Regions from separate parts of the Kocuria sp. LHG3120 genome, predicted to be linked through region 2. Evidence: riboswitches for the same ligand, from Rfam matches in the RefSeq annotation. Region 2 holds a riboswitch; each other region holds the start of a gene.
The links. A riboswitch is a leader RNA that binds a small molecule or an ion and turns the genes downstream of it on or off. The one in region 2 is predicted to bind thiamine pyrophosphate.

Region 1 (2,841 bases), on a different contig from region 2:
CGCCTGTTCCAGGGTGTGCAGCGAGCTCAGGCCGCCGGTGCCCATGATCAGCCGGGAGCTCAGCTCGATGCCGTCGAGCACGAGGGGGTCGGGGTGCGGGGCGGTCACGTCAGCCTCCCTGGACGGCGGTGATGATCTCGATGGACTGGCCCTCCGCCACGGGGGTCCGCCGCCAGCGGCTGCGGGGCACGACCGCGGCGTCCACGGCCACGGCCACGCCGAGGCGCCCGCCGTCCAGCGGGGCGCCGTCGGGGCCCAGGGGGCGGCCGACGGTCTCGGCGACGAGGTCGACGACGGTCGCCTCCGCCGCCACTTGGCGCGGGCGGCCGTTGAGGGTGATGGCGGTCATCGGGTGCTCCTGCTCCGGGGCCCGGGCCCGGCGGCGGCCGGCGCGGGATCCCCTGGACGGGCCTCGACGGGGCGGTCGAAGCGGTGCGGGTCGGTGGTGGCGAGGTGCTCGGCGTCGGCGGCCGGATCGGCTCCGGTCCCGCCGGCCACCAGCTGCGCGGCGAGCCGGGCGGCCAGCGGGGCGAGCAGGACGCCGTGGCGGAAGTAGCCGGTGGAGACCACGAGCCCCGGCACCGGCGAGCCGTCCGGGTCGCGGACCCGGCCGAGGTAGGGGATGTCGTCCGGGGTGCCGGGCCGGGCGCGGGCCAGCACCTCGACCAGCTCGAGGTCGGCGATGCCGGGCACGAGCGCCTGGGCGTCGCGCAGCAGCCGGAACACGCCGCCGGCGCTGGGACCGGTCAGGTCGTCCTCGCGGGAGGTCGCCCCGATCACCACGGTCCCGTCGGCGCGGGGCACCAGGTAGACGGGCACCCCGTGCACCAGACCGCGGACGGTGCGCCCGAGCAGCTCCGGCGCCCCGGCGGGGACCCGGGCGCGCAGGATGTCCCCGTGCACCGGCCGCAGCGGCGGGTGCCAGTCCTCCGGCAGCCCGTCGAGCTCGCCGAGCCCGGCGCCGGGAGCGAGGACCGTCCAGGTCGCGGAGACCATCCCGCCGCCGGCCAGGCGGACGCCGGTCGCCGCTCCCTCGGCGTTGCGGCGCAGCCCCGTGGCGAGGTCGTGGACGAGGCGGGCCGGTCCGCCGTCGCGCGCGGCCGGGAGCCCGGCGGGCTCCGGGAGGTCGGGGAGCTCCGGGGCGACGAGGGCCGCGAGCAGCCCGGCCACGAGGCGGCGCGGGTCCACCTGGTGGTCGTCGGGGATCCGGAACGCGGCGGACAGCCGCGGGCTCAGGGCCGGCTCGAGGGTGCGGGCGGCGCGCAGGGTCAGCGCCTCCACCGTCATGCCGTGGCGGCCCTGCAGCGCGCGGAGGTCCGTCAGGGCCTGCCGGTCGGCGGCGTCCACGCCGCACACGAGGGTCTCGGTGGCCCGGTGGCCCACCGTCCCGCCGGCGGCCTGCTCGAGGGCGGCCACGAACGCCGGGTACTCGGCGGCCGAGGCGGTCATGAGGGGGTACAGGGGCTCCTGCTGGTACTGGACCTCGCTCACCGGGGCGAGCATCCCGGCCGCGGCGCGGCTGGCGCCGGAGCCCGGCTCGGGGTCCACCACGACCACCGAGCGGCCGCGGCGGCGCAGCTCCCAGGCGGTGGCCAGGCCGATCACCCCGGCGCCGACGACGGCGACGTCGGCGCGGACGTGCTCGGGCCGGTCGACCAGCGGGTGGGGCGCGGTCGTGGGGGCGGGGTGCGCGGCAGTCACAGGGAACGTCCTTTCCTCCGGCGGCATGACCCGCATCAGGTGTGGCGGTCGGCGCTGGACGCCCTCTCAGCCCCCGGTGGGGCTCCCGCAGAACCGCTGACCTATCATCAGCGTGTGACCCAGCCTACCCGTGATGCCTCCGCCCCCGCCGAGTCCTCCCTGCGAGAGACCCGGACGGCCAGACTCCTCGCCGCCCGGCTGTACGTGTGCACGGACGCCCGCCGGGACCGGGGCGACCTCGAGGACTTCCTGCACGCCGTCTGTGCCGGCGGCGCTGACGTCGTCCAGTTGCGGGACAAGAGCATCGACGCGGACGAGGAGATCGCCGCGCTGGAGCTGCTGGGCCGGGTGGCCGCCGAGTACGACACCCTGTTCGCGGTCAACGACCGCGCCGACATCGCCGCGCTCGTGGGCGCCGACGTCTTCCACGTGGGCCAGCACGACCTCAGCCCCGCCCAGGCCCGGCGGCTCCTGGGCCCCGACGTGCTGATCGGGCGCTCCACCCACGACCTCGGACAGGCCACGGCGGCGCTGGAGGATTCGGACGTCGACTACTTCTGCACCGGCCCCGTCTGGGCCACGCCCACCAAGCCGGGGCGCCCGGCCACCGGGCTGGAGTTCGTCCGCGCGGTCGCCGAGCTGACGGAGGCCCGGCTGGACGCGGACCCGGAGGTCCTGCCCGTGCCGTGGTTCGCCATCGGCGGCATCGACGAGACGCGGCTCCCGCAGGTGCTGGAGGCCGGGGCGCGCGGCGTCGTCGTCGTCCGCGCCGTCACCGAGGCCCCCGATCCCCGCACCGCCGCCGGGCAGCTGCGCGGTCTGCTCCCCGCCTGAGCCCGGGGCGGCCCCCCGCCCGCCTCACCGTCGGCTCCCCGCCGCCGTCCAGCACGTTCTGAGAGCATGGACGCAGGACGACGACGGAGAGGTGGCCCATGGACCCCGAGCTCGACCCCCAGGTGCGGCACGCGGTGGAGCGCCCCGCGGAGACCGCCCGCGGCCCGGAGGACGCGCAGCTGCGCGTCCGGCTGGCCGGTGAGCCCGCCCGCCGCGCCCTCGGCACGCACTGGGAGCAGGGCCTCCCGGAGGACGCCGCCCCGAGCGACGACCGGCTCGCCGCCGCCGTGCTGCTCGCCACCCTCT
Region 2 (2,841 bases):
CCGGCGCGCCGTCGTGGGTGATGCTCCCGTCCCGGCCGAGCACGACGACGCGGTCCACGACCTCGGCCCACACGGCGACACGGTGCTCCACGACCACGAGCGTGGCGCCGCTGCGGTCGAGGCAGGACACCACCGCGTCGCGGACCTGCCGCACGCCGGCGGGGTCCAGGTTGGCGGTCGGCTCGTCGAGCAGCAGCAGCCCGGGGCTCATGGCCACGGCGCTCGCGAGCGCCAGGCGCTGCTTCTGCCCGCCGGACAGGGCCGCGGTGGAGTGGTCGAGGGGGAGGTCCAGCCCCACGTCGTCGAGCGCCGCGCGCACCCGCGGCCAGATCTGCTCCCGGGGCACCGCGAGGTTCTCGAGGCCGAAGGCGGTGTCGTCCCCGATCCGGGACAGCACCACCTGGGACTCGGGGTCCTGCTGCACGAGCCCGGCCCGGCCGCGCGCCTGCTCCGGCGGCATGCCGTCGAGCAGCAGCTCGCCGGAGGCGGACTGCCCGTCGTCGTCGTGGAGGACTCCTGCCAGGGCGTGCAGGAGGGTGGACTTGCCCGCCCCGCTGGGTCCCAGCAGGAGCACGCGCTCCCCCGGCTCCACCACGAGGTCGAGGCCGCGCAGCGCCGCCGCGTCCCGCCCGGGGTGGTGCCAGCCGAAGCCGCGGGCCTCGACCCGCGCCCCGGGGCCGGCGGGCACCACGGGGTCCGGGGTCGTGGGAGCCGTCATCGCCGCACGGCCCGACCCGACGCGAGACCCTGCAGCACGCCGGTGGCCGCGAGGGCCCGCACCACGGCCTGCATCAGCAGGCCCGCGAGCACCGCCCCGGAGACGGCCGCCAGGACCACGTAGACCAACTGGTGGCTCAGCGCCCACTCGTAGTTGTAGACGATGTTCTCGTGGACGCCGAGGAAGATCCCGCTCACGGCGCCCGCCACGGCCGCCACGAGGGCGTCGAACCGGCGGTACCGGAAGGAGGCGAAGGCCAGTTCCGCGCCGATGCCCTGGACGAGACCGGAGAGCACGACCAGCAGGCCGAAGTGGGTGCCCAGGAAGCTCTCGATCACGGCGGCGAGCAGCTCGCAGAACAGCGCGGCGCCGGGCTTGCGGATGATCAGCCCGCCGAGCACGCCGGCCACGAGCCAGCCGCCGGCGATCAGCCCCACGGCGGGCGGGTAGGCGACCGCGGCCGTGCCGACCACGGGGTAGAGCAGGTTCGACCACGCCCAGAAGACGACCGCGCACACGGCGGCGAGGACGGCGGCCACGACGATGTCGACGACGCGCCAGGACGACGCGCGGGACGTGCCGGGGCGGCGGGCGGGGCGGTGGGTGGTGGTGTTCACGGTGGGTTCCTCCTGGGCTCAGCGAGCCGTCGGTGCCAGGAGGGGACGGGGTCCCGCGGGCCGCGCCGGTGGCGCGTTCCCGGGGAAGCACCCCTGAGATGCTCGACTCCCTTCGCCGGTGCTAGCCGGAGCAGGTTCGAGGGTCTGCGGCGATCCGCACTCTCAGCGCCGCGCCGGTCTCACCGGCGGGGCGCTCCCCTGTCGTTCAGTGGCACCGAGTCTACCCCTCCTTCGCCCGCTCCGTGCACTGCCGGCGCACGGCCGGTGAACGGCGCAGGGGCCCGTCCGGCCGGACACCGGTGCGGTGTCCGGCCGGACGGGCCCCTGCGCGAGGTGCTCGCCGGGCCTCAGACCTCGGCCTGGCTCGAGGCCTTGGGGTTGGTCTGCGGCCTGTTCTCCATCTTCGCGATCTGGCGGGAGATGCCGACCTTGATGACGGTGCCCACGAGACCGGTCACGAGCGACCAGATGATGATGCCCGTCCAGGCCTCGTCCGGGTCCGGGTTCTTGGCGGGGGGCGGGTCGCCGGTGATGCGCGTCCACGCCGCGCCGAGCACCTTGTGCGAGAGCGCCACGCCGCCGAGCGAGAGGCCGGTGCCCACGAGTTCGAGGACCTTGGTGTTCATGGAGTGCTGCTCCTTGTCGTCCGAGGGGGACGCGGGTGCGCCCTGTCGATCCTGCCCAGCCTAACGCGTCCCCGGCGATCCGTCAGTCTGCTGTCCGTCCGCCCGCCGGCCGTCCGGGCTCGGCACCGGCGGTCCCGCGGCGACGCCCTCCGCGGAGCCCTCCGCCCCGCCCTCCGCGGCGCGGTTGAGGACCTTCTGCAGGTCGTCCTGGGTCAGCGTGGTCCGGTTCAGGTGCTTGGTGCGGTACGTCGAGCGTCCCACCATGTGCGCCGAGACGGGCACGGTGAGCAGCTGGAAGATCCAGCCGAGGGCGATGAGCGGGATCATGACGGGTTCGCGGTTCTCGAGGGCGACTGCCGTGAGCATGAGGAGCAGCCCGAAGACCTGGGGCTTGGTGCCGGCGTGCATGCGCGTCAGGAGGTCCGGGAAGCGGACCAGGCCGATCCCTGCGGCGAGGGACATGAGCGCGCCGACCACGAGGCACACGGCCGCGGCGGCGTCCAGGACGGTGTCCAGCACGGCGCTCACCGCCCGTGCTCGGCGGTCTGGGTGGCGAAGCGCGCCACCGTCACGGAGCCGATGAACCCGACCAGCGAGACGATCACCATGAGGATCAGGTTGTTGAGGTGGCCGTGGTAGGCCATGTCCACGGCGAGGGCGGCCGCGACGATGGCCAGCAGCACGTCCGTGGCCACCACGCGGTCCAGCAGGGAGGGGCCCTTGGCGAGGCGGTAGAGGGTGCCCGCGGCGGCCGCGCTGAGCAGCACGGCCGCGACGGCCACGGCGATCTGCATCACGGGTGGTCCTCCTCGTGGGTGTCGGTGGGGGTGGATCCCGGGGCGTCCGCCGGGGACCCGGTGGGCACCTCGTCCCGGCGGCG
Region 3 (2,841 bases), on a different contig from region 2:
GCGGACGTCGAGCCCGTGCGGCCCCGGCGGCGCTCCCGGCGGGCCTCGGCCCCGACGGCGCGGCCCGGCGAGGCCGAGGTGACCGCCGGCCGGGCGGCCGCCGCGGAGGGCGCCCGGCACGAGGCGAGGACCGTCGCCCAGCGCGCCCCGGAGGACCCCTCCCGCCGGGCGCCGACCGTCGTCGGCGTCGGCGTCAAGGCCGAGGACCTCACCAGCGGCCGGCCCGCCGACCGGGGCTGATCCGCCCCGCCGAGCAGCACCACGGAGGACCCCGACCGGCACGGTCGGGGTCCTCCGTCGTCGCGGACCGTCACGGACCGCCCCGGCCTGCCCGCCCTCCGCGCGGCGGCGTACCGTGGTGCGCACCACAGCACACCCGGGGCCGCCGTCCCGTCCGCCGGGAGAGCGGCCGCCCGTTCCAGGGAGCATCGCCATGACCAGTGCAGACACCATCCGCACCACCGGCACGGAACTGTTCGTCCACCGGGATCCGTCGGCCGTGGACCGTCACTACACGGAGGACTTCGTCCAGCACTCGCCGCTCGCGCCGAACGGGCGCGAGGGTCTCAGGCAGTTCGTGCAGAGCATGCCCGACGACTTCCGCGTGGACATGGTCCGGATGCTCGACGACCACGGGACGGTGGCCGTCCACTCGGTGTACGAAGGGCTCGGTCCGGAGCCGCTGGTCGGCTTCGACGTCTTCCGGGTGGAGGACGGACGGATCGCCGAGCACTGGGACGTCCTCGAGCCCCTGCGCACGGGCCCCGACGGCGCCCGCCCCCAGCTCGACGGTCCCGTCGCGGTCACGGACCACGAGCGGACGCAGGACAACAAGCGCATCGCCGCCGAGTGGGTCGAGGCCGCCCTCGTCGGGGGCGACCGCCACGCCGTCCAGGACCACATGAGCCCCCGGGGCTGCACCGAGCACACCGGCGGCACGCCGGACGGCCCGCAGCCCGCGTACCAGCGGCTGCGCCGCGTGGTCGGCGAGGGGAACTTCGTGCTGACCGTCGCGGAGGCCGTTCCCGGAGGGAGCCGCGACGGAGAATCCACCGGAACGGTCGCCTGCTACGACCTCTGGCGCCTCGACGACGGCCGGATCGCGGAGCACTGGGGCGTCGCGCAGCCGGTGCCCGAGCGGATGGCGCACGCCAACGGCATGTTCTGATCCCGTGCGGGGTCCGTGCCGACTCCCGCACGACGACTAGACTGGCAGGACACCAGACACGGGGTGCCGCACGAGCGGCTGAGAACACACCCGTCGAACCTGATCTAGCCAGTACTAGCGAAGGGATGTCGCAGATGCGCGATGCCGTACCCCCGTCCGACCGCACACCAGGACCCGGGAGGCCGGTGCCGCTGGACCCCGCGCTCGCCGAGGACGCCGCCGCGGCCCTGGCGGACCTGCGCGCCGTGGCGCCGCTGGTGCAGTGCATCACCAACGCCGTGGTCACCAACTTCACCGCCAACGTGCTGCTCGCCGTGGGCGCGTCCCCGGCGATGACCGACATCCAGGGCGAGGGCGGGGTCTTCGCGGAGCTCGCCGACGGCCTCCTCGTCAACACCGGCACGCCCACCGCCGAGCAGCGCGGCGCCGCCTACGAGGCCGTCGGGGCCCGGCGCCGCGCGGGCCGGGCCTGGGTCCTGGACCCGGTGGCGGTGGGTGCCCTGCCCGTGCGCACGGCGCTGGCCCGCGACCTGCTCGGGTTCGAGCCGGCGATCGTGCGCGGCAACGCCTCCGAGGTCATCGCCCTCGCCGGCGGCGCCGGCGGCCGCGGCACGGACGCGACCCACGGCGTCGACGCGGCCCGAGACGCCGCCGCCGCGCTCGCCGAGCGGGCCGGCTCGGCGGTGGCCGTGTCCGGGCCTGTGGACCTCGTGCGCTCCCCGGACGGCACGGTGGTCCGGGTGCCGCACGGCACGCCCCTGCTGACCCGCATCACCGGCGGCGGGTGCGCCCTGGGCGCCCTCATGGCGGCGTTCACCGCCGTGCGCACGGACCCGGCCGCCGCGGCGGTGGCCGCCACCACGGTGTACACCCTCGCGGCCGAGGACGCGGCCGCCGACTCCGCCGGGCCCGGCTCCTTCGCCGTGGCGCTGCTGGACCGGCTGCACGCCGTCACCCCGGAGGGGATCGCCGCCCGGGCGGAGCTCGTGCGCGAGGAGGTCGCCCGGTGAGCCCGCGCCTCGACCCCGCGGCCCTGGCCCTGCACCTGGTGACGGACACCGCCCTGAGCGCCCCCCGGACGGTCCCGGACGTCGTGGCCGCCGCCGTGCGCGGGGGAGCCACCATGGTCCAGGTGCGGGAGAAGGACGCCCCGGTCCGCGAGCTCGTCGCCCTGCTGACGGCCGTGGCCGAGCGCGTGGGCCGGGAGGTGCCCGTGCTCGTGGACGACCGCGCCGACGTGTACCTCGCCGCCCGCGCGGCCGGCGCCCCCGTGGCCGGCGTGCACGTGGGCCAGTCGGACCTGCCCGTGGCGCTCGCCCGGGAGATCTGCGGCCCGCAGGCCGTGCTCGGCCTCAGCGCCGCCACGGCGGAGGAGCTCGATGCCGCCGCCGCGCTGCCGGCCGGGACGGTCGACTACCTGGGCGTCGGGGCGGTGCGGGCGACCCGCACCAAGCCCGACCACCCCGAGCCGCTGGGCGTCGAGGGCTTCGCCCGCGCCGCGGCCCGCACGGCCCTGCCCTGCCTGGCCATCGGCGGGGTGCGGGTCGAGGACGCCCCCGGCCTGCGCGCCGCCGGCGCCGCGGGGCTGGCCGTGGTCTCCGGGATCTGCGCCGACCCGGACCCCGCCGCCGCGGCCGCCCGCTACCTGCGGGCCTTCGCCGCCGTGCCCGCCG

Region 1: linked by a shared signal. The riboswitch ahead of ACP7CD_RS12360 (FAD-dependent oxidoreductase) and the one ahead of ACP7CD_RS07180 (ECF transporter S component) in region 2 are both predicted to bind thiamine pyrophosphate.
Region 3: linked by a shared signal. The riboswitch ahead of thiM (hydroxyethylthiazole kinase) and the one ahead of ACP7CD_RS07180 (ECF transporter S component) in region 2 are both predicted to bind thiamine pyrophosphate.

The regions. Positions count from the first base shown of each region.
Region 1 covers NZ_JAFCWG010000005.1:322,935-325,775, reverse strand. Annotated here, with positions in the region: gene ACP7CD_RS12370 (thiazole synthase) at 1-108, opposite strand, end outside; gene thiS (sulfur carrier protein ThiS) at 110-349, opposite strand; gene ACP7CD_RS12360 (FAD-dependent oxidoreductase) at 346-1,701, opposite strand; TPP riboswitch at 1,697-1,800, opposite strand; gene thiE (thiamine phosphate synthase) at 1,816-2,535, shown strand; gene ACP7CD_RS12350 (hypothetical protein) at 2,634-2,841, shown strand, end outside.
Region 2 covers NZ_JAFCWG010000003.1:56,336-59,176, forward strand. Annotated here, with positions in the region: gene ACP7CD_RS07175 (ABC transporter ATP-binding protein) at 1-718, opposite strand, end outside; gene ACP7CD_RS07180 (ECF transporter S component) at 715-1,335, opposite strand; TPP riboswitch at 1,426-1,545, opposite strand; gene ACP7CD_RS07185 (DUF4235 domain-containing protein) at 1,683-1,961, opposite strand; gene mnhG (monovalent cation/H(+) antiporter subunit G) at 2,022-2,489, opposite strand; gene ACP7CD_RS07195 (monovalent cation/H+ antiporter complex subunit F) at 2,486-2,755, opposite strand; gene ACP7CD_RS07200 (Na+/H+ antiporter subunit E) at 2,755-2,841, opposite strand, start outside.
Region 3 covers NZ_JAFCWG010000001.1:156,303-159,143, reverse strand. Annotated here, with positions in the region: gene ACP7CD_RS00720 (Rne/Rng family ribonuclease) at 1-240, shown strand, start outside; gene ACP7CD_RS00715 (nuclear transport factor 2 family protein) at 434-1,168, shown strand; TPP riboswitch at 1,218-1,311, shown strand; gene thiM (hydroxyethylthiazole kinase) at 1,354-2,178, shown strand; gene thiE (thiamine phosphate synthase) at 2,175-2,841, shown strand, end outside.